3 regions of the Vibrio tapetis subsp. tapetis genome follow, and region 2 is predicted to be linked to each of the others. Evidence: predicted binding sites of a transcription regulator. Region 2 holds the regulator's gene; each other region holds the start of a gene.

Region 1 (8,253 bases), on a different replicon from region 2:
TTGCTCATCTTGCCATGAGGAAGCTTTAGTCAATGCGAACATGACCGTCAGCCTATGAAAATCAACAAGGTGAACCTCATCTACGGCGTGGTCTTCAGTTTCTGAAAGGCTACCTTTAAACTCAGAAAGCCCGATTTGGGTATAGTGCTTATCTTCTTGCGCTTTTAAGTACAAGTCACGACCTTTGATGCTCTCTGCAGTTGGATATTTCACCGCTACATGAGATGTAAGCCAATCGTTTTTCTTTTTTACCAAGGTGTTGATTGTGTCACTCATCATTATTCGTTCTTTTAGTGTTGGAGCGTTACCGCTGAAGTATTACCATCCAGCGTTTATTATCCCCAAATATCACACCCCCTAGAATTACAGATGGGTTTAGGTGGGGTACTGCATGCGCTCAGTAAGCACACCATCAAGGCTAACAACAATATATAGAATTTCATAATTTCTTTTCATTCTTTTGCCGTTGTATAGAAAGTATATCGGGTTTTTCTCATTCCAGTAGGTTTAAGGAGGGCTTGAGGCTTGCAATTGACAATTCAGCCGTCATATTAATAGCAGATACAGTTAGCTGTTTGATACAATTTATCAACAACGTTGTCTGGCAAACTTTCACATAAAGGAATAACAATGAAAAAGTTACTTTTGGCTTTAGGTGTCACAGCCCTTCTCGCTGGCTGTTCTGATAACGAGGTTGGTGATGTAGGACTCGGATGGTTCACAATGAAAGACATCAAGATATCAAACTTGGATGACGACAAAATATCGGGTGTAACATGCCATATTGCCTCGATTGAAGCGGATTTCAGCCTAGCTGACCCAAGTGATAGCTCCATCTCATGTCGTCAAACCGGTGACATCACTCCTGAGATGATCGCGACAATTGATAAAAGCAAATCTGGCGAAGTGGTCTTTAAGAAATCTAAGAGTATTTTCTTCAAATCGATGAAAGTAAGACGTATCTATGATGCAGAGAATCAAACCCTGCTCTACTTGTCTTATACGACTAAAGAAACTGACGGCAGCTTTAAGCACAGCCTTTCTACTGTACCGTTGTGGGGCACCAAGGCTTATGTAGAGCCAGTCGTAGTAACAAAATAAGCTAATTTTGGGTTATAAAAGCCTGAACAATTACGTGAGTTTTGTTCAGGCTTTTTTGTGTCAAAATCACTTCGCCTCTCTCTCCAATCCCACATAAATATATCTCTCATTTTTTGTTGTAACAAAAATGAAATTTGCAGTAATTGTGTGGTAGAATCCGCGCCTGTTTTTCTGAAACCGTTTCTTTTTAGCATGAAATTTCCCGGTCAACGTAAGTCAAAACACTATTTTCCTACTCATTCACGCGATCCGTTGGTGAATCAGGTCCGTCAAGCGCCTAAGCTACACCGTCCGACCATTATTGGTGTGGGTCAAACCATCGTCGATATTGAAGCGCGCGTGGGTGACGAATTTCTTGCTAAATACAACTTGAGTAAAGGCCATTCGCTAGTGCTTGAAGAAAGCCAAGCTGATGCCTTGTATCAAGAGCTCAAAGATCAAAACTTGATCACCCACGAGCACCCTGGCGATACCATTGGCAATACGCTGCACAATTACTCCGTTCTTGCTGACAGTAAGTCCGTATTGCTAGGTGTAATGAGTAAAAACATAGAAGTTGGTTCTTACGCCTACCGCTACTTGTGCAATACCTCTGCTCGTATGGACCTCAATTACTTGCAAACGGTCGAAGGCCCGATTGGGCGCTGTTACACCCTAATTACCGATGATGGCGAACGTACTTTTGCCATCAACGAAGGTCACATGAATCAACTGTCTCCGGACAGCGTACCTGAGCATATCTTCAAAAAGGCGGCGGCTCTGGTTGTCTCTTCCTATTTGATGCGTGGTAAACCAACCGATCCAATGCCAGCGGCTGTGCAACGCGCCATTGATTACGCGAAAGAAAACGGCGTACCTGTGGTTCTGACCTTAGGTACCAAATACGTAATCGAAGGGAAAGCAGAATGGTGGCAGGAATATCTGAAAAAGAATATTTCTATCGTTGCAATGAATGAAGAAGAAGGCGAAGCCCTCACTGGTGAAAAAGACCCTTTAGCTGCCGCAGATAAGGCACTTGAGTGGGTTGATCTCGTCTTGTGTACTGCAGGGCCAGATGGCCTTTACATGGCTGGCCACACAGACAAAGCCGCACTTCGTGAAACCAACTTCCCGATGATCGATGGCAGCATTACGAACTTTAACCAATTTGAATTTAGTCGCGCTATGAAAAAAGCGGAATGCGACGAAGCCATTAAGGTTTATTCACACATCGCCCCATACCTCGGTGGGCCACTTGAAATAAAGAATACAAATGGTGCTGGTGATGCCGCACTATCGTCTTTATTACACGATATGGCAGCGAACAAATACCACAAGTCTAACGTGCCAGATTCAACGAAACACGATCATCGATACTTAAGTTATTCGTCTTTATCTCAAGTTTGTAAATACGCAAACAGAGTGAGTTACGAAGTCTTAACTCAACACGCACCGAGATTGTCCCGCGCATTACCCGAACGCGAAGACAGCTTAGAAGAAGCGTATTGGGACCGATAGTTCATAACAAAGCCAGCGATTGCTGGCTTTGTTGTTTCTAGCTAGTTACAATTTAATCAGTTGTAATTTATTACTATCAAAAGTGCTTTACAAAGACTTTATGCTAGGTATATTTCATGCGCAAACGTTTACGTAACTGATTTTTGGCTCTCAGGGGGTTTTATATGCTGAGCGATATCGACATCTGTCGTTCCACTCCACTTTCTTCTATCGACACTGTGGCACACAATGCTGGGCTAAACAGTGGCGAGTTTATTCCACACGGACGCCACAAAGCAAAAGTCTCTTTGGAGGCACTAACTCGACTGGAAAACGAAAAACCCGGTAAGCTTATCGTCGTAACGGCCATTACTCCAACACCGCTTGGTGAAGGTAAAACAGTAACCACTATTGGCTTGTCTCAGGGCCTTGCGAAACTCAACAAATCGGTTATGGCCTGTATTCGTCAACCTTCTATGGGGCCAGTCTTTGGTGTTAAAGGCGGAGCCGCAGGTGGCGGTTATAGCCAAGTTGCCCCAATGGAAGAGCTTAACCTGCATTTAACTGGCGATATTCATGCGGTAACTGCCGCACATAACCTCGCTTCTGCGGCAATTGATGCTCGTATCTATCATGAGCAACGTCTTGGTTACGAGGTTTATGCAGAAAAGACGGGGCTGAAAGCACTGAGAATCGACGACAAAAACGTTGTCTGGCGTCGTGTTGTTGATCATAACGACCGAGCATTACGTATGGTGACCGTCGGCTTAAATCAAGAAAACAAAACCATTAATGGCTTCGAACGCCAAGACGGTTTTGATATTTCTGCCGCTTCAGAGCTCATGGCTATTCTGGCTTTAGCTAGCGATCTACAAGATTTACGTAAACGTATTGGCCGCATTGTTGTAGCCTATAACCTCGAGGGTCATCCGGTAACAGCGGAAGACCTACAAGTTGCTGGTGCAATGACAGTAACAATGCGTGAAGCCATCGAGCCAACCATGATGCAAACATTGGAAGGAGTGCCGACTCTTATCCATGCTGGTCCGTTTGCAAATATTGCTCATGGAAACTCATCAATTATCGCTGATCGTATTGCAACTAAGCTTGCCGACTACACAATAACCGAAGGTGGTTTCGGCTCTGATATGGGTTTCGAGAAAGCCTGTAACATCAAAGCTAACATGGCGGGTTTTGGGCCAGATTGTGCGGTTGTTGTTGCTACACTCCGTGGCCTTAAGGCAAATTCAGGATTGTATAATTTCAAACCTGGTCAAGCGCTTCCAGACAGCCTATTTAATGATGATGAAGCGGCTTTAAAAGCGGGTTTTGCTAACTTAGAATGGCACATCAATAACGTATCTAAATACGGCGTACCTGCGGTAGTGGCGATTAACCGCTTCCCTCAAGACAGCGTTCAAGAACTTGAGTTACTAAAAACTTGGGTTAAAGAGCTTGGCGCAGAAGTCGCCATTAGCGAAGCTTTTTCAAAAGGTGGTGAAGGCGCCATTGAGTTAGCGAAAGCAGTAGAAGTCGCTTGCGCAAAACCAAGTGCATTTAAACCACTTTATACTCTGGATCAAAGCTTGGAAGAAAAGTTGATGACAGTGGCGGAAGTCGGTTATGGCGCAAAAATGGTTGAGCTGTCCGAGTTGGCTAAGAAACAACTTGCGACTTACAACGAACATGGCTTTGGTAAATTAGCCCTTTGTATGGCGAAAACACCCATGTCTATTTCTACCGATGGCGCGGTAAAAGGTGCACCTAAGGACTTTACTGTAGAGGTTCGCGAACTCAAGCTTTGTGCTGGCGCAAATTTTGTTTACGCTTTGTGTGGCAATGTAATGACAATGCCAGGTTTACCTGAAAAACCGGCCTTTATGGGGCTAGACATTGATGCAGATGGTAATATTGTTGGCTTAAGCTAGCGTTTATTCATTTACATTTAATCAAAGAAAAAAGACGACTCTCAGTCGTCTTTTTTACCCTGTATTGTGCGCCCTGCATCACTCTAACGATTAATTAATCGCCTCAATGAACATCAACTCTACTCGTCGATTACATGCTTTACCACTCTTTGAAATATTCGAACAACTTGGTAAATGCTTACCATAACCTCGAGTGTAAACATTCTTAGCCGCAACATTGTTGTTAGTAAGCAGTAGCTTAACTTGCATGGCACGTTTATCCGACAAGCTATCATTGATCTGATTACCACCAGTACTGTCGGTATGCCCATCGATTACCGTTTTGATATTAGGCTTCTGTGCTAAAAAGCCACCCAGTTGCCCCAACCAAACACGGGATGATTGAGTAATGCCTGCCGAACCTGTTTCAAAATGAATTCGCTGCTCTAGCTTGACCACAGTATGCTGCCCAGGGATCACTTGGTAACTAATTCGATTTGCAGCCATAAATGCCATTAACGAGCGCATTTCGTTAGTATGCTGCATCGTTGAAGCATGGCTAGCCATGGCAGGCTTTGCCATTGGCATAACTGGCTTTTGGTTCAAGTTAGAAGTAACAGCCGGCTGCCCTGAATTGGCCGAGATTTCATCCCCTCCCCAATCAGGGTAGATAAGATCTGCACTGGTCTTAGGCGCCGTTTCCAACATAGAAGGCGGTGTCAGTGCACTACAGCCTTGCAATAGAACACCTAGAAATACGACGGCCAAAATTTTTCTCATTACCCACATTTTAATGCTGGCTCCCAAAACATGCTGCTATTACTATTATTAACTATATCGACCCAACCGCTAAAACTTTAGGAGAAAAGCACAAATTTACTCACACTACATGATGGTTATGGTCATATATTAGTCATTTGGAATACTTTCGCCCTAACTTACGGAACCAATCTCTTTTTTTTTCTTCTAACTAATGTAGATTCGGTTTTCAATCATGTAGGTTCTTTGAGAAATATGTCTAAAAATAAATTTTCTATCTTTATTGCGTTAGTAAGCTCTTTCTTCCTAATAGCTTGCAGTGAAAATAATCAGCAACCACAAAAAGGCAAGCAGTATGAACTGCTACCTTCCACATTAACACAGTCGATCATCACCCCTGTTACTGAAGTCTTCTCTCTCACTTGTGGTCACTGCCGCACGATGGAAAGCATGGTTCCTCAAATCGAAGAAGGCATCAAGCAGCCGATCAGCAAGGTACACGTCACATTCAACGAAAGTGCCCAGATCGGCGCACTTATTTACTACGCAGCACAAATGCAGTTAGACAATACACCCGATCATAAAATGATGGATGAGCTGTTTGAAGCCGTGCAATCCCGAGATCACGTCGATACCGCTGCGAAACAGCAAGCTATTGAAGAAATCTTCAACTCTAGAGGGCTAGTAAGCCCATACCAATTTGACGGGATTCAACAAAAGGCCCTCTTTGAAGAACTTTCTGTCGCTGAAAGCGTCACTAAACAAGGCCAGTTCAATTCGGTACCCACATTTATCATTAACGGTAAGTATCAGCTCATCACCTCTGGGCATAAAGATGTCAATGACATAGCTAATACGATAAACTACCTCCTCTCTCAACCATAAAGACTATAAGGATAGCTTGTGTCTAAGTATCTAATTCCAGCGATTATTTTTGTTCTGGCTGGTTTTTTTATCTACCGCACCTGGACCAACCACAAAGCAGCAGACGTTAATTTTGCACAAGGTCAGGAGTTTTTAGCTGAGAATGCTAAAAAAGAAGGCATAATCGTGACTGAGTCAGGGCTTCAGTATCAAGTTCTTCAAGACGGGACTGGGACTGAACACCCAGCACTGAACAGCAAAGTAACGGTTCATTATCACGGTACTCTCATTGACGGCACGGTTTTCGATAGTTCAGTCGATCGCGGTGAACCCATTGCATTTGGCCTTAAGCAAGTAATTAAAGGCTGGCAAGAAGGCGTTCAGCTGATGGTCGTCGGGCAAAAAGTTCGCTTATTCGTACCGAGCACACTGGGTTATGGAAAAAGTGGCTCTGGCCCTATTCCACCGGCGACTGTGTTAATTTTTGATATTGAATTACTCGCTATCGATTAATTGTCAGACACCCGCTTATCGAAATATCTAAAGCTGCCGTATGGCGGCTTTATTTTTGCTATGCATCTGAGTGATTAGAACATTTATGAATCATGGTTAAATGGCATCATTAGCATATAGAAACGACAGTAAAAAAGGTTCTAAATCAAACTATTATTTGGGTTATACGCATGCTACACTCTTCCGACAACGGAGTAGCAGGCTTATCAATCGTCCTTTATTCCAATACTCAGATTACTTCACGGTGTAAAAGCCGCCTCTCAGGATGAGTTCTTTTTATCAGGCATGACAATCGGCTACGACACTCTGGCGTATTTGCGGCACCAAGGTCATATTTGTTTACATATTTACAACTTTTACTTTAACCTAAACCAAAAACAGCTAAGATATATAGAGGTGACGTTTAGATCACTGCTCAGTTAGTTGGATTTGATTAGGGTACAAAAGCGCAAATTTGTCGCATAAGTACCACTTAGAAGGTTAGGTTTCGAGTTAGCTTAGCTCGCAACCATAACAAAAGTGTAACATTTAAGTTGAATTTTATTTGTAACATTAATGTATGGCTTCAACCTTCTGTCATTTAGCTCAAAGAAGTGCGAATTATGAATATCAAATCTCGTCTTATCCTACTTGGATTGATTTCAATCCTCGGTATTGCCACTATTTTAGGTGTCTCTATCAGTTTTTCTAACACCGTTGGTGAGTTAGCATCAGCTAGAACTCAGCTCGTCGAATTAGAGGTGAGGCTGCTCAATTTACGTCGCAATGAAAAAGACTTTCTTTTAAGAAAAGACGCGAAATACCTGTCAAAGTTCAATGAAAATGCGGCGCTATTTGTCGATATCAACCAAAGCATTTCCAACGTACTTGCTAAGTACGATATACCTTACCCTACTCGACTTCGTTCCGACCTCGATGTCTATAAAGGCAAGTTCGCCGCCTTGGTTTCCGGGAACCAAGTGTTAGGCCTAAAAGAAGATCAAGGATTAATGGGCCGTTGAAGCTGTAGAATTTCTCGATTTTTCACCGATTTCCCATGTTTTTATCGTCATTAATCCTACTGGCAACGGCGTAAATACTGCTCGATGGTAGCGGCCTTTATCATGGTAAGGAAAGATAGAGCGACAGGATGAGAGTTAATTTGGGTTTTTCGCTGATTTTAGAGGTTTTACCCTCTAGATGATGCAATTCCGTAGCTTTTCCATGTTGTGAAGCATGCTGAACATCGCCCATTGGGCGTTCACTTTCTCTTGTCCTCTTAGCGTAAATCGATTCATCTGTTTGTTGACGGTGATGTTGCCAAAAACAGGTTCAACACACCCAAGCCGTTTACTGTATTGCCGCCTTCCTTCTGGGCTATCAATCTTGTCTTTCATGGCTTGCATGTGGTCAAAGTCTTTGGTGTTTTTGTAGATGAAGAAGACTTGTCGACCGACTTGCTTGCCAGGCGGTTTTCTCATGCACAGCGGTTGATGAACGCATTGTCTGCAGTCGTTTAGGTATCCACAAAACTGAGCACCACGCTCTCCACGGATGACGGCGTTCTTGCTGCTCAGCCGCATCATATTTCCTGCAGGGCATCGGCAAGTCATGTCGTCTTGGTTGAACTCGAACATAGAAATGGAGTAACAGG
Region 2 (8,253 bases):
TTCCGGCTTTCTTAAGCATTCTTTCAGTACCTAAACGCAGGTTAGGTAAATCTTTTAAACGAGTTGGTTTCACCTCGGCTTGCTTGAGCTTTTCGGTATTTGCAACCGTGAGAGCCTTAAGTGCAATATCGAGGATATCTTGAGGCGTTTCCCACATCTGAAAAGGTAATGCAAAATACTTGGTAACGACGGGAAAACCACGCTTTTTATAGACATAAGGCTGAAGACCTTGTTGCTTAAATGTCAGCGCATTGGCTGCATCAGCCCTTATGTGAAGAGTATCGTTTACGACCAAAGCAAACATAGTATTGTCTGCAAAGACACCAAAGCCACCAAACATAGAGCGAGATTTTATCTTCCCTAAAGTCTCAAATAGCTTAAGTGAGTTTTTTAATATCGGTTTATCCATGCTAATAATCTCGGTTTAGAAACAACGTCACCAAAATCAGGTCCGAGAAGTGAGCAAAACTATGCGAGTGTTATATAAGCCACAAGGTAGCTATATAAATTTTGCATATTTGCCATCGGCGACCCCACTACCATACCAATAATACATATTGATTTAGGCCGGAAGTTTTGCGTCCTACTTTTTCAAGTAGTTTGCCCTGTGCGTGACAATAAAATCATAGTGAAAAATCGGAACAAACATCACAATTGAGGTTTCTTAATGTGACATTGGTTCAAATAAGAGTGCCTACAATATGAAACAGCCCTCGCATATGAAGCAAGGGCCATTAAATATGAATTAATCTGCTATTTGCTAGATTAATCTTTTGACGGATTGACGTTCAACAATCTCGGGGTGCATTTCAAACACTCGTTTGTCATGTTCTTTATCTTTAATGCGTTCAAGCAAGATCTCAAAAGCTGTTTTACCAACACGACGTTTAGGTTGGTGTACCGTGGTGAGTGGCGGTGAAAAGTAACCAGAGACTTCAATATTATCGTAACCAATAACAGAGATATCGTCAGGAACGCTCAGGCCTTTTTCTTGAAGACGACTTAAGAGTCCAAGAGCCATGGTGTCATTGAAGCAAAAAACCGCGGTTGGGCGTTGTGCCATAGCAATGATTTTATCCGCTGCGACAACCGCCATATCACATTCGAAATTACCTTCAATGATGTGATCTTCTTGGAACTCAATGTTTGCTTCGGCTAGAGCGCGTTTATAACCGGCTATACGCTCGATGCAGGCGAGTTTGTCTAAGTGGCCACTTAAACAAGCGATGTCTGTGTGTCCGTGATCAATTAGGTATTTCGTTGCTAGATACCCACCTTCTTCAGAGTTATCGATGATCTTATCTGCATGAGAGCTTTCAGGGCCCCAGTCCATGATTACTTTTGGAATGTCAGCGTGAGAATCAAGCATTCCACGAAGTTCTTCCGTTAAATCTGAACACATGACTAATATGCCGTCTACACGTTTCTCAGCGAGCATACGGATATAATCTCGTTGCTTTTCGTAGATACCACCAGTATTACACAGAATCAAAGTGTAGCCTTGACGGTAGCAGTAGCTCTCAACACCGTCGACAACTTCGGCGAAAAATGGGTTGGTAGACTGAGTTACTAGCATGCCGATCGTACGGGTCGTATTACACTTAAGGCTGCGTGCGACAGCGCTTGGGGCATAATTTAGTTCTTCTACTGCTTTGTTTACTCGCTCTTGCGTTGCTTCAGCAACAAAACGAGTTTTATTAATTACATGTGAAACCGTAGTAGTCGATACACCGGCAATACGCGCAACATCTTTAATCGTGGCCATAAAAATTTCCTGTCGAGTCAGCACCGTATGAGTATTAGTTTAATGGAGGGCTGACCAAATATAATTAATGCAAAAAATAAAACCGCTCAATATAGGCGGTTTTCATGGAACTGGCGTGTTTTCATATTTTATCGTTTGCGATCACAATTTTAGACCGATTCAAACACTCTGACAACGTTATTTGTTTCAAAACGACGATGTATTCATTAAAACAGTGAATTCAGGAATGAAAAATGATAACGAGAGATGACCAAAATGAAGGGAGAGGGCCGTATTTTCGACCCTCTAGATGTCTTTTACTGCTCGCCTGAAATGTATTCACAATCAAGCTTAAGGAAGGCAAGCAACAGCTGTGCTACTGCGGCATAAAACCCAAATTCATCGAATTGGCGGCATTTTGCGTTAAATGATGGAACCCAAGTCAGCATGTGTTGTTCGATAAATTGTTTTTGTTCCAGTAAAGCCAACTCAAAGTCGTTTTCATTGTCGATTTCGTTAGAACGCACGATTAGGTTACCAAGGAAGTCGAGCTCTAATGCGAGATGATCGGCAGGTTCATTAAAGCCTTCTTGCTTGGTAATGTTTTTGTCTTTCATCAGTTGCTCCATTGCCAGAGCAGGTTTACCGTTTAACAAACCTTCAGTGCCAATATACAAGGAGGCATAAGGGAGTGCCGCATTTTTGGCGGTAGCTAAGAACAAACCACAAAAGTCGGCGGACAGTTCTAGTTGAACATCGGCACGGTCTTGCAGTTGGTTAAGCGAGTTAATCAGCGCGGATGTCGCCTCTGTTAACTGAGGGTTTTCACCTAAGCCAGAAATAAAGCCTCTGATCTCAGCTGTATGGTACGCCGTTAATTCATCTTCAGTTAGTTCACGCGCAAATAGGCTCGATAGCCACCAATATATCTCTGCCCGTTTTTCGTTGAACGCTTTAGCTTCTTGCATAGGGATAACTCTCATAAAGAACTGACAAGGTGATTCTAACGGATTAAGATGAACAGAACTAATCCAAAATATGTTAAATAATGAAAGCTTATTGCTGATTATTAACCCAGGCTGTCAAGGTTGCTCTGAATCAATAAAAGCTAAAAAAAATGGTTATTTTAGTCTATTCGCTAGATATGTAACGGATTGTGAATAGAATAAATAGAGAGTGTAGATAAAAATATTATAAGTGGTGTAGATGAGCTATCACGTTTTAGTCGTAGAAGATGATGTGGTCACACGTAGTAAGCTGGCGGGTTACTTCCAAAATGAAGGTTATACCGTGAGCGAAGCTGAAAATGGCGAACAGATGCGTGCCATTTTGGGTGAGTACTCCATAGATTTGGTGATGCTAGATATTAACCTTCCTAGCGAAGATGGGCTAATGCTGACGCGAGAACTTCGTAGCCAGTCTAACATTGGCATCATACTGGTTACCGGTCGTACAGACAGCATTGATAAAATTGTTGGTTTGGAGATGGGCGCAGACGATTACGTTACCAAGCCCTTTGAATTGCGAGAATTACTCGTTCGGGTTAAGAATTTACTTTGGAGAATTTCGTTAGTATCGGAAGCTTCTTCACGTGATATTCAAAAAGAAGAATCAGGACAACTTGTGCGTTTTGGTGAATGGACATTTGATGTTCAAAGAAGATCATTAAGTTGCAATGGAGAGCCGGTCAAGCTGACAAAGGCTGAGTACGAATTGCTTGTTGCCTTGTCATCTTATCCGAACAAAGTGTTAAGTCGTGAACGGATTTTGAATATGATCAGCCATCGTGTCGACGCCCCTAACGATCGTACTATCGACGTATTGATTCGTCGAATGAGAGCCAAGATGGAACAGGATCCTAAAAATCCACAAATCTTCGTAACGGTTCATGGTGAAGGCTATATGTTTGCGGGTGATTGACCTCGTGAGCCCTTCTAGTAAATGAGCCATAAAAAAACCGAGATGATTATCTTAATGCCGATCGTTTAGCTACTTGAACGATCCTCCAGAGGCCTCATAATCGGTCGTAACGTAAGTTACGGCCGATTTTTGTTTGCCCAGCGAAGCTGGCAAACCCATTAGGCTGAAAGAAGCCTAAATCACCCTGATTGAGGGGAAGATAATCCGAATCGCAAGGGCGTTGCTGGCCAACGGCAGGGTTTGAAGGAAGCGATAGGAAGTTAACAGTACACAACGAAAGTGAACCTGATTCGGCAATTTAGGTGGGTAAGCGTGCAAAATAGCGTGAAGCCCGATACTCAATCAGACCTAGATTGTGCTTGAGGGTGGCATTGTTAACAGGGAGCCAGTGCAGTAACTGGGGAAGCCTGACACCACATCCGAGCAAACGTCGGAAGCATAAACTCAAGGCGAGAGCCAAGATCTATGTTGGTGCGAGGTGGCAGATGAATCCGTAGTAGTGAGTAAAGCTCGGCCGGTGAAGCCCAGTAATGGTGTGGAGGATAAAACTGAGCTGACCATCAGTAACACGTCTGATGGGACAACATTTTGCCAAAAGCAATCTGGTGTTGCGAAGGGATGAAGTACATTTTAAGTCTGTGATGAGCAGATGTTTTTTTTCAGTGGTATACAAGTTGATTAGCTATCGAGGTATTCCGTCTCGGTCTTTGTGAAAGCAAAGCACTGAAGCGAGAAACCGTACAAGGGAGTAACTCTGACTCACTCTAGTAAATTGCCATTGAGCTAGAAGGCTAGAGAGTGGAGTGAAATACACCAACACTGTGAGAGAGCATTTGTCCCCACACGGCACACAATCTAAAGGAAAAAGTTGAGAGTTTACTACAGTTTATATGGTCACTTGCTCCACAAAGAGCGACTCTATAAAGGATTTAAAAAAGTGTGGAAAGCGAAAGGCGCGGCCGGAATAGATAGGCAGAGCCTAAGCGACTACGCCCAAAATCTGAGTGATAACCTAGATCAACTTCTTCTGGAACTCAAAACCAAGCGATACACCCCTCAACCCGTCAGACGGGTAGAAATACCGAAAGATGATGGTGGGGTGCGATTACTTGGGATCCCAACAGTACGGGATAGAGTTGTCCAACAAGCTCTAAATGATCTATTAACCCCAATCTTCGAAGAGCAGTTTCACCCATCCAGCTTTGGGTATAGACCGAATCGAAGTTGTCACGATGCTATAAACAAAGCGACGATGTTCATCCGTCGATACGGAATGCAACACGTCGTAGATATGGACTTATCGAAGTGCTTCGATAAGCTCGACCACGAGCTTATTCTAAAAAGCATTAAGAAACGAGTCACAGACAGTAGCGTACTGGAGCTCATCAAACAGTTCCTGAAAAGTGGCGTAATGGTTGATGGAGAGTGGCAGCATACCGAGATAGGTAGTCCGCAAGGTGGAGTAATAAGCCCACTGATAGCGAACATCTATCTGGATGCGTTTGATCAAGAGATGCGAAAGCGAGGACATCGAATAGTCCGTTATGCCGACGACATACTGATCTTCTGTCGCAGCCGTAAAGGTGCAGAAAATGCGCAAGTACAGGCAACGAAGGTCCTGGAAAAACAGCTCAAGTTAACGGTGAACGAAACCAAATCACACATAGCGCACAGCGGCGAAGGTGTGAAATTCCTTGGAATAGAAATCGGTAGCCATTATAGCCGTATTCAGCCAAAGAAAATGTCGACGTTCAAAGGAAAGTTGAAGCGAGTGACAAGACGCAATGGCGGTAAGCCATTGTTAGAAGTCATTAAACAACTGAATCCACTTCTGAGAGGGTTCAGCCAGTACTTTCGAATAGCGAATGCCAACAGGGAGTTTAAGAAACTGGCCGCGTGGTTAAGGCGAAGACTTCGCAGCGTCCAATTACGATTATGGAAAAAACCGACCCGACTCCACCGCAGGCTAAGACAGCTAGGTTACGAAGGGTCATTCAGGTATATCTGTATGGATAGTTGGAGAAATGCTGCGAGTCCATTAGCCAGTTACTCGATGCCAAATCAATGGTTTAACGACCTTGGATTAGTGAATCTTGAACACGTTAGGACAGGATATGTGTTCAGCCATTATGCTGAATGGAAATGTGCATGAGCCGTATACGAGGTCCGTACGTACGGTTCTGTGAGAGGGATGAGGCGGAGACGCCTCACCCTACTCGATTATGTCTGAGTTTTCAAAAGAGTTACAGGTTACCGCAGAGTTTTGCCACGAACGTCCAATCGATGTGTTTAATAAACACATTCCTTGGGAATGGGTTGAAGAAGCTGTTCAACAAACTGGACGAGTATCGCTCAGAAAGCGACGCCTCCCCGCAGAGCAAGCTGTTTGGTTAGTATTAGGGATTGGGCTCCAACGTAATCGCTCCATTCAAGATGTCTGCGACAAGTTGGAGTTAGCATTCCCTGATGTAGATGGTGAACTCACACCTATGGCAACAAGCAGTATTATCAAGGGGAAAGAACGCCTCGGCGATAAACCTATGCGTTACTTATTTAAAACTACAGCCCAACAGTGGGAGCAACAATCAGACTTTGACGAAGTTTGTGGCTTAAAGCTTCTTAGTGTCGATGGAACGTATTTCAAAACTCACAATACCGAAGAAAATCAGCATTTTGGGTTTGCTCAAAAAGGTGCATCATTTCCAAGCGTGTTGGCAGTAACATTAATGTCTACACGTAGCCACCTTGTGTCCGATGCTGCTTTTGGACCAGTAACAAACAGTGAAATATCATATGCCCAACAACTTGTGGGGTCAGCACCAGATGACTCATTAACACTTTTTGATAGAGGGTTCACTTCTGCGGAGTTATTTACCAGCTGGCAGGGTGCTAGCAGTAACAGCCACTGGTTAACACCAATCAAAACCAAAATGCGCTATGACATAATCGAGAGTTATACTGATTATGATCATCTCATTGAGATGCCTGTTTCACCACAAGCTCAAAAGCAGACTCCCTATCTTGGCAAGAGATGGCAAGCACGCCTTATTCTAATTCCAACCCCTAAAGGTGAAATCAAAGGCTTCATTACTTCGTGCTTATGCCCTGAGCGCTATCTGTTTGATGACTTAGTTAAAGTGTATTGGGAGCGTTGGGAAATCGAACGCAGTTACGGCGAACTAAAGCAGTATCAGTTACAAAACAAACCAACATTACGAAGTAAGAAAAAAGTCGGGATATATCAGGAGCTATGGGGAATATTAACCAGCTATAACATCGTGAGGCTGGAAATGGCTGAGATGGCTAAACAACATGAAGTTGAGCCTCTACGGATCAGCTTCATTAATGCCTTATTTTTGATTATGGATGAGATGATTTGGGCGAGCGACACTCGAAGTCCAGGAGCGATACCAAAAAACTTAAAAGCTCTCAGGGACAATGGGAAGCGGCTTATTCTCCCCAAGAAACGGAAAAGGAAACCATACCCCAGAGCGGTTTTAAAAAAGCCAGCCCGATACCCCAATAAACATGCCACTCGCTCTTAAGCGAGTGGCATTAAGATGATTATCTCGGTTTTTTATTTATTAACGTAATACCTTTCTAGGCGTTAATTCGCACTTGCATTACTGTCGACTGCGAAGTCGCGTAGAGATTGCCACCAAGTCCCTAACTTTTCATGCCAGTAGGTCTCCGTCCACTCTAAGTATTGGGAGCTAGGGCGATATTGATTCCACGGCTGCATATCCGCGTTGGACGCTAAAAAGTTGGTTGGTGCTGGAAAAGGAGAAATACCCGCATCTTCAAATTCGACTAAAGCTCGGCTCATGTGGCTCGCAGAGGTAACGAGCACGAGATTTTTGTTCGCGACGAAAACGGCCGCTTGTCTTGCTTCTTCCCATGTATCTTTCGCCGATTCAAGCAAAATGATATCGGTTTTCGAAACCCCTAAAGCCAAAGCCACTTTTGCCATCATACGTGCATGGCTTATTTCTGAACCGCCAGCGTATCCCGATAGGATAAGTTTGGCACCAGGGTACATGCGAAGGATGCGCATACCTTCCGTTAACCTCATTAGGGCCGTGCGACTCAACTCTGACGTTGGAGGAATATCGTCGTCAACAATATGGCCATTACCAAGTACCATGACATAATCAATGGGCTCATCAATCGGTAAGAAACCTTTATGTTGGCGCTCCATTGGCATCAGAAGAGATTGCGCGACAGGTTGGAATGATGCCAAGAAAATTCCGGTAAAAGATAAAAATATCAGTAGGCAACCAGTACCTCTGCGCATAGTGAACATGACTAACAAAAGGCCAAATAGACCGATGATCAGAAACGCAGGAAGGGGCATTAACAATGCAGAAAACACTTTTTTCAGCTCAAACATACTTAAATAGTCCGAAAAATCATCACTTGGTTAGGAAAAAGGCGAACAAGTCTTTATTACTTCTTATCCTGTGACAGAATAAGCGGCACGAATACACATCATAACCTAAGCAGCAGTGACTGAAGACCGTAATTTCGACGATATTGCCCACAAATTCGTAAAAAATATTTACGAATCGGGTAAGGGCGATGTCCGTCAA
Region 3 (8,253 bases), 1.5 Mb from region 2:
AGCTTTTAGAACTTAGCTTTTAGAACTTCTCTTTTCACTCAAACGGAATAATGACTTTCTCTGTTTGAACCGCGCCGGTTTTACATTCTGCGTTGTTGATTTCTTGCTGCTTAGTGAGTAAATCAACACGCAGTTGTCCACAACGACTAGCTAGCGATAAGGTCAGCTTCCCGATGTCGTTAGCGACTAAGTCGAGACTGCCTTTTAATTGGCCAGTGAAATCTTTGCCCTGTATTTTGGTACTGGTTAATTCGATGTCACCTCGTTTCATTTTCAAGCTAAAGTCACCGACCGTAATAGGAGAGGTAAGGACGGGCTGATCAGGCTTAGGGTTCATTATTTGCTCGAATGCAGGCTCAATACTGGCATCACGTAAACTGACATTGGCAAACCCGCTTAGAGAATAATTCAACATAGCTTCGTCGCCAGCTAATCCGTTTAAATCGAATTCCACTTCCGCCAGACCTTTCATACCCAAGGGGATAGTTCGCCAGTAGCCCAAAGTTTGCAGTGGAAAACCGTCACTTTGAAATTTAAGCTGCCATGGCTGGCTGAGTTGTGTGAAATCCATTTTACCTTGTGCGCGCATTAGTCCGTGCTGCAGTGGCACAACGAGCTTGTCTAGATAACTAATGCCATCTTCGGCGTGTGCTTCAATGAGCGATTGGGAAGCGATTAACTCTCCAATGCTCGCGCTATTAGCTGATAAGGTTAGGTTACCGCTCCATAAACCTAGCTGACTGTCCTTGACCAAGAGTAAATCATCACCAGAGATGTTTAATCCTGAGACTTGACGTTTAGGCTCGCTGGCTAAATTAATGAATTGGCTGCGTTTAATGCGTAATCGCTTTATAGCAACAAATTCTGGATGGTGGTAATTGTTGAGCTCTGGGATAAGCGATTTTAAGTTCAATCCGGTGAGGTCAGACTCAAACGAATTACGCTGATCTGCCTCATTTTCTATTAACCATTCCACACCAGAAACGGTTAAATTATTGAGCGAAATAGCATTTGGATCTAGGGAACCCTGAAGCTGTATATAACCTCGTTTGAAGCCAACATTAAGATCATCGATTGCAATTTTATTCTCGGTTAACTGCAGGCTTAATGTCGGTTCGAGTAGCGTTTGATTTCCTAGAGTGATGTTTTCAGCATTGAGAGACACACGGCCATCTTGTTGCCAAACCTTAACTGGGTATTGAATGTTGTCTAATGTGATATCTGCGGCGGTCAATGAAAACACGTCGCTGGTAATCGTTGTTGAAAGCACGTCTAGCCTTTCAATGAAAACGGGTGTGCTGAGCTGTTCAAATATTTGATTTGAATTTACTTCCATCCATTGAGAGTGGCTTAGCTGTAAGCCCTTAATCGAAGCATTAATGAGATGCCATTGGTTGTTTAGCCATTCCGCCTGAGTCTTAATGTCGGCTTGGCGCCATTTAAAAGACAAACCATAAATTTTCGCACCGTCTTCCAGCACATCCGCATCAACTAACACGTTATCAAACGCTTCGTTGTTCCAATACAACTGTTCGGCTGAAAGTTGAATTTCGCCACGCACCGGCCAGGATGAGGAGGGTTGATATTCTGGCTGCTTTATTTGAAAGCTCAGATCGCGGATGATCAAGGCGTCGTCTGAATAATCCAAATGATCCACGGCTACTTGCGCAATAGAAACGTAAGGTGATGGCGTGATTTCAGGCATGCCTTGTTGTAATTGAAAACCACTTAAAAGCAGGCTGTCTATTGCCAGTTTACCTTGTGAGACTAGACCTTGATTCAACCAAAGTTGTGCGGTTTCTATATAAAGGGGTTCTGGGGAGGTTGAAAGCTCTAGACCATGAAAAGTGAAGTGATAAGGAGACTGATACTCGATCAGGTCTGCACGAATGGTTTGTGATGACGCGTATTTAAAAATGAAGTTAACAACGGGCGTAGCGTACCGAGTATGCAGACTCGCAAATAAAATCAGTATAGAGATAAGCATTAAGCTGAACATCAGGATGATAAGTGCAAGAGCTTTTCTCATTCGTTGATTCCCTTAACGCAATTGAGGTGAGTACTGGTCGATTTTTGTTGCTGATAATATCCAGACTGGCTCAAATAACGAATAGATTCAACAAAAAAGCCCCTCAAATGAGGGGCTTGGTATTTTATTTACCTAATTAATCTAATTGAGGCCCTGCGGCAACAAGTGATTTACCTTCGTCATTATCAGTGTATTGAGCGAAGTTTTTGATAAAGCGTTGAGCCAAGTCTTCTGCTTTGCTGTCCCATTGTAGTGGGTCAACATAGGTATCACGTGGGTCAAGAATGCCTTTATCTACACCAGGAAGATCCGTTGGAACTTCTAGATTAAACACAGGGATTTGAGTGGTGTCTGCGTTGTCAATTGAGCCATCCAAAATGGCGTCAATGATGCCGCGAGTATCTTGAATCGAGATACGTTTGCCTGTGCCGTTCCAGCCGGTATTCACCAAGTAAGCTTGAGCGCCCGCAGCTTCCATGCGTTTCACTAAAACTTCAGCGTATTTGGTTGGATGCAAAGTAAGGAATGCAGCACCAAATGCAGCAGAGAAGGTTGGCGTAGGTTCTGTGATGCCACGTTCAGTACCTGCTAACTTAGCGGTAAAACCAGAAAGGAAATGGTACTTCGTTTGTTCTGGGGTGAGTTTCGCTACTGGAGGAAGCACACCAAATGCATCCGCAGTAAGGAAAATCACTTTTTCAGCATGGCCTGCTTTAGAAACTGGCTTCACGATGTTATCAATGTGATGAATTGGGTAAGAAACACGCGTGTTTTCAGTCTTAGAACCATCATCAAAGTCGATAGAGCCATCGTTGCGAACCGTAACGTTTTCTAACAGTGCATCACGACGAATGGCATTGTAGATGTCTGGTTCAGCTTCTTTAGAAAGGCGAATTGTTTTCGCGTAACAGCCGCCTTCGAAGTTGAAGATACCTTCGTCATCCCAACCGTGCTCATCGTCGCCGATCAGTTGGCGTTTAGGATCGGTAGACAGCGTTGTTTTACCTGTGCCAGACAGGCCAAAGAATACCGCAACATCGCCTTCTTCACCTACGTTAGCGCTACAGTGCATAGACGCGATATCACGAAGAGGCAGGAAGTAGTTCATCATTGCGAACATGCCTTTCTTCATTTCACCGCCGTACCAAGTACCGCCGATTAACTGCATTTTTTCAGTTAAGTTAAACACAGTGAAGTTTTCAGAATGCAGGCCGTGTTCTTGCCATTTTTCATTCGTGGTTTTTGCACCATTCATGACAACGAAATCAGGCTCGAAAGTAGCAAGTTCTTCGTCGCTTGGACGAATGAACATGTTTTTCACGAAGTGCGCTTGCCACGCTACTTCTGTTATGACACGAATTCTAAGTCGTGTGTCGTCATTGGTGCCACAATAGCCATCAATAACAAAAAGACGTTTACCTGAAAGCTGGGTAGTTACGAGTTGTTTTAACTCATTCCATACTTTTAGGTCGATAGGTTTATTATCGTTTTTACCTTGATCAGACCACCACATGGTATCGCGAGTGGTTTCATCTTTAACGATGTACTTATCTTTTGGTGAGCGACCTGTAAAAATACCGGTATCAACAGCAACAGCACCAAGCTCAGTGACTACGCCTTTTTCGTAGCCTTCGAGCTCTGGTCGTGTCTCTTCTTCGAATAATTGGTCAAAACTTGGATTCCGTAGAACTTCAGTTACGCCATTAATACCGTATTTAGTTAGATCTAGTTGTGCAGCCTTAGTATGTTCCATAACAGTCATAGGTGCTCCTTGTAGGATATTTTTTTGTAGGGATTTTGTAATAAATTATTTTTATCTGCTCACCATGCTAACAACAGGACTAAGATAAAACAGGGATATGCATCAAAGAATAACCCTGAATTTTTTGGGGAATCCTAACCCTGTTCACAGTTTTAGCTAGCCCATTTTATAGCCAAAGCAAACCTTTGCGCTAGATCAAAACAATTAATACTTTAAAAAAAATAAGTGCACAAATGGTGACTGTAAGTCTGTGATTTTGTGAGGTAAATAACAAAAAAAGCCAGCGTTATGCTGGCTTTAATGATTTTTTGACTGGCTTATTAAAAATGTTTAATTAATGCACGGTGCCAGTGTTGTTGTCTGCACCCGCAAACAAAGCCGAGACATCTTTTTCGTCGAACGTGTAATTCGTGCCGCAGTAATCACAATGTAAAGAAACGGATCCTTCGGTAGCCAAAATGTCGTTAATCTCTTCACGTGCTACCGTCAGTATTGCAGCGGAACTGCGCTCCCTTGAACAGCCACAAAAGAACTCAACCTCTTGTGGATCAAACAGTTGAACGGTTTCTTGATTATATAAACGGTACAGAATTTCGTTACCAGGTAGGCCGAATAATTCTTCATCTTTAACCGTGTCAGTCAGTTGCTCTAGGTGCTCAAAATCATCAGGTGAGCCGGTGCCATCAGGCATCACTTGAAGCAGCATACCAGCAGCATGTGGTTTGCCATCAAACTCACCTAAACGGAACCATAGACGAGTTTTTAACTGTTCAGAGCGTTCAAAGTAGCCTTCAAGCACTTCAGAAAGTGTATCGCCTTCTAAACCGACCACTCCTTGGTAGCGTTCACCTTTTTTTGGTGAAATTGTGATCACGAGGTGACCTTTACCCATGAGCTGGTGCAAAGTCGCATCTTCTGCGATATCGCCTTCCCAACGCGCAACACCACGCACTTTTTGATCGTCATCACCGTTAATCACAGCAATAGAAACCGGGCCGTCACCTTGCAATTGCAACGTAATAGAGCCTTCGAACTTTAACGTAGCCGTTAATAGTGTGGTTGCGACAAGCAATTCACCCAGAATTCGTTGGACTGGCGCTGGGTATTCTTTGCTTGAAATAATTTGTTGGTATGTGTCGTCCAATTGTACCAATTCGCCACGGACTGATAGGTTCTCAAATAGGTAGCGATGCAAAAGGTTGTTGGCCATGCGATGGGCTCCGGCTTACTGCTGTTTAAATTTAATAATATTTCGACGCTGCTTTTTATCAGGACGTCGATCTGGGCTTGGACTATGCAACGCATTAAGGCGATGCTTCTGAGCGTCTTCTTCGCGTTTGGCGATACTCTCATCAGTTTCTTTATAAAGAGTTTGCGCTTCAGGTGCCCCACGTCGTTGATCGGAAATCTTCTCAATAACGACGGTCTTTTCTTCGTTGCCTTGTCTAAGTTGCACAATGGCACCAAGCTCTACAATCTTGCTTGGTTTTGATCTCTGCTTATTATAATGGACTTTACCGCCATCAACCATATTTCGTGCGATTGAGCGTGTTTTATAAAAACGGGCAGCCCACAGCCATTTATCTAGCCTTACGGCAATACTATTTGAACTCATAGTTAAATCAGGCCTCTAACGATTGACTTCATTACTGAAATAAATAATGGTGGCGAATAATGCGAAATTCAACCTTTCATTAATGTAGAGAATTGAACGGAATGAGGCATATAGCTCGCTTATTGCTTCCAAATTGTAAATTCATATGACATAGCTAAAGCCTTTGTGTACGCTGGCTAGCTAAATTTTTATAAGTTTTATCTGGGGACAGGGAGCGCCGCTAATGCCTTCTCAATTGGTGCAAAGGTTTCAACTTAATCGCACCGCGAACAAAGCCATCGAATTCGTCGCTCAAGCGCAAGGAAAAATTAGCTTATTTCTCACTCTATTATTTATTGCTTTGTCAGCATGGATAGTGGGGCAATTAGCGTGGGGCTTGGCTTATCAAGACCAGAAAGTCACTCGTTGGACACCGATTCCAGTCAGTAGCACGTCATCATCTGGTGCTAACAGCCAAGGACAACAACAAGCGGTTACTCGTTTGTTGGATGCACATCTCTTTGGTCGGTACTCTCAACAGACGGCACCTAAGCCAGTGGCTGCGAAAGTGGTTGATGCGCCGAAAACACGTTTAAATCTAGTTTTGGTCGGTGCCGTCGCTAGCCGTTCTGGCGATAAAAGCTTAGCTGTTGTGGCTAATCGCGGCAAACAAAATACTTATGGCATTGGTGAAACCATTGATGGCACAAGAGCAGTGCTTAAAGTGGTGATGATCGACCGAGTGATCATTGAAAACCAAGGCCAAGATGAAACTCTGATGCTTGAAGGGGTGAAATACAGCAAGCTTTCGGAATCTCAGCAGCAACAAAATACTCAAGCCTCAGGAACAAAAGGCCTCCCTGCAGAGCAGCTCGAACAAATTCGTCGTGAAATCACACAAAACCCTCAGCAAATCATGCAATATATTCGTTTGTCCCAAGTGAAAAAAGATGGGCGAGTGATGGGGTACCGTGTGGGGCCAGGAAAAAACAGAGAACTGTTTGATTCTGTAGGGCTTAAACAAGGGGACATCGCCACCCGAATAAATGGCGCTGATTTAAGTGATCCTGCTGCCATGGGCAAAATATGGCAATCCATTTCAGAGCTTACCGAGTTAAATTTAACTGTAGAACGAAATGGTCAGCAGCACGACATATTTATTGAATTTTAACTTGAGTGGTTAACACTCAAGGTGATGTATCAGGAGCAAAAAGTGAAACGTTGGTTTAACAAGGGCACATGGCTGTTAGCAGGAAGCTTAGTTTGTTCGCCTATCATGGCAAACGAATTCAGCGCCAGCTTTAAAGGCACAGATATTAAAGAATTCATTAATATCGTTGGGCGTAATTTAGAAAAAACCATCATTGTTGATCCCGCTATTAGGGGCAATATCGATGTACGCAGTTACGATGTGTTAAATGAAGAGCAGTACTACCACTTTTTTCTAAACGTTTTGGAAGTGTACGGCTTTGCTGCTGTTGAAATGGAAAATGGCGTTCTAAAAATCATTCGTGATAAAGACGCCAAAATTGCAGCGATTCCCGTCGTGGGCGATGAAACACGTGTAGAAGGCGATGCCGTTATTACACGAGTTGTCGCGGTACGTAATGTTTCCGTGCGAGAACTATCGCCATTGCTTCGACAGCTAAATGATAATGCCGGTGCGGGTAACGTAGTGCACTACGACCCAGCCAACATCATTTTGATCACAGGCCGAGCAGCGGTAGTTAATAGACTTGCTGAAATCATTGAACGTGTCGACCGTGCTGGTGATAAAGGCATTGATGTCGTTGAGCTAGAAAATGCTTCAGCGGCGGAAATGGTGAGAATCGTCGAAGCCTTGAATAAATCGACCGATGCGAAAAATACTCCTGCCTTTTTACAACCTAAATTGGTGGCCGACGACCGCACGAACTCCGTTTTGATTTCTGGTGACCCACAAGTTCGTCAGCGCATTAAACAATTGATCGAGCAACTTGATGTAGAAATGGCATCAAAGGGCAATAACCGCGTTGTTTACCTTAAGTACGCAAAAGCGGAAGACATGGTAGAAGTGCTTAAAGGTGTATCAGAAAACCTACAAGCGGGTAAAAGTAGCAGCAGTAAATCATCAACAAAACGCGATCAAGTGATGATTGCCGCGCACAAAGGCACCAATGCGTTAGTACTAACGGCGCCAACCGATATCATGGGGGCACTTGAAGAAGTGATCGCTCAATTGGATATTCGCCGTGCTCAAGTTCTTATTGAAGCGATGATCGTTGAAATGGCCGAAGGCGATGGTGCGAATTTGGGTGTTCAATGGGGCAACATGAGCACGGGTGCTATGATCCAATATTCTAATACCGGCGTACCAATTGGTGGCGTTATGGTGGGGATGGAAAAAGCCAAAGATACAGAAACGGTAAAAGCGGTATATGATTCTGATGGTAAGTTTTTAAGAAATGAAACTACTACAACAAAAGGTGATTACAGCGCCCTTGCTACCGCTTTAGGCGGCGTGAATGGCGCGGCAGTGAGCGTTATGCTTGGCGACTGGACAGCATTAATCAGTGCCGTTGCCAGCGATTCAAACTCCAATATTCTTTCATCACCAAGCATTACTGTAATGGATAACGGCGAGGCCTCATTCATTGTCGGTGAAGAAGTTCCCGTGATCACAGGCTCTACTGCGAGCTCGAGCAACAGCAACCCATTTCAAACCGTTGAACGTAAAGAAGTGGGCATTAAGTTGAAAGTAGTGCCGCAAATAAACGAAGGCGATTCGGTACAGTTGGTTATTGAACAAGAAGTATCAAACGTATTAGGTGCCCAAGGTGCCGTTGATGTGCGTTTCGCTAAACGTCAGTTAAATACATCCGTCATGGT

The links. The regulator PurR, encoded in region 2, represses purine synthesis genes. The targets are predictions, from matches to a motif close to TNANGNAAACGTTTNCNTNA.
Region 1: the regulator PurR is predicted to act here: its motif matches at 2,715-2,734, upstream of VTAP4600_RS22285 (formate--tetrahydrofolate ligase).
Region 3: the regulator PurR is predicted to act here: its motif matches at 3,965-3,984, upstream of pckA (phosphoenolpyruvate carboxykinase (ATP)).

Annotation. Positions count from the first base shown of each region.
Region 1 is NZ_LT960612.1:1,175,039-1,183,291, reverse strand. It holds gene VTAP4600_RS22305 (flavodoxin) at 1-279, opposite strand, end outside; gene VTAP4600_RS22300 (CreA family protein) at 631-1,101, shown strand; gene VTAP4600_RS22290 (inosine/guanosine kinase) at 1,294-2,598, shown strand; gene VTAP4600_RS22285 (formate--tetrahydrofolate ligase) at 2,763-4,505, shown strand; gene VTAP4600_RS22280 (OmpA family protein) at 4,596-5,264, opposite strand; gene VTAP4600_RS22275 (thiol:disulfide interchange protein DsbA/DsbL) at 5,499-6,128, shown strand; gene VTAP4600_RS22270 (BamJ family beta-barrel-assembly machinery protein) at 6,147-6,620, shown strand; gene VTAP4600_RS22265 (hypothetical protein) at 7,223-7,621, shown strand; gene VTAP4600_RS22260 (transposase) at 7,796-8,253, opposite strand, start outside.
Region 2 is NZ_LT960611.1:1,715,250-1,723,502, reverse strand. It holds gene VTAP4600_RS07640 (TfoX/Sxy family DNA transformation protein) at 1-409, opposite strand, end outside; cyclic di-GMP riboswitch class I at 524-615, opposite strand; gene purR (HTH-type transcriptional repressor PurR) at 761-1,765, opposite strand; gene torD (molecular chaperone TorD) at 2,062-2,712, opposite strand; gene torR (two-component system response regulator TorR) at 2,951-3,664, shown strand; gene ltrA (group II intron reverse transcriptase/maturase) at 4,533-5,816, shown strand; gene VTAP4600_RS07615 (IS4 family transposase) at 5,887-7,209, shown strand; gene elyC (envelope biogenesis factor ElyC) at 7,272-8,054, opposite strand; gene cmoM (tRNA uridine 5-oxyacetic acid(34) methyltransferase CmoM) at 8,170-8,253, shown strand, end outside.
Region 3 is NZ_LT960611.1:3,262,022-3,270,274, reverse strand. It holds gene VTAP4600_RS14660 (AsmA family protein) at 35-2,029, opposite strand; gene pckA (phosphoenolpyruvate carboxykinase (ATP)) at 2,166-3,791, opposite strand; gene hslO (Hsp33 family molecular chaperone HslO) at 4,126-5,001, opposite strand; gene hslR (ribosome-associated heat shock protein Hsp15) at 5,017-5,406, opposite strand; gene gspC (type II secretion system protein GspC) at 5,630-6,556, shown strand; gene gspD (type II secretion system secretin GspD) at 6,599-8,253, shown strand, end outside.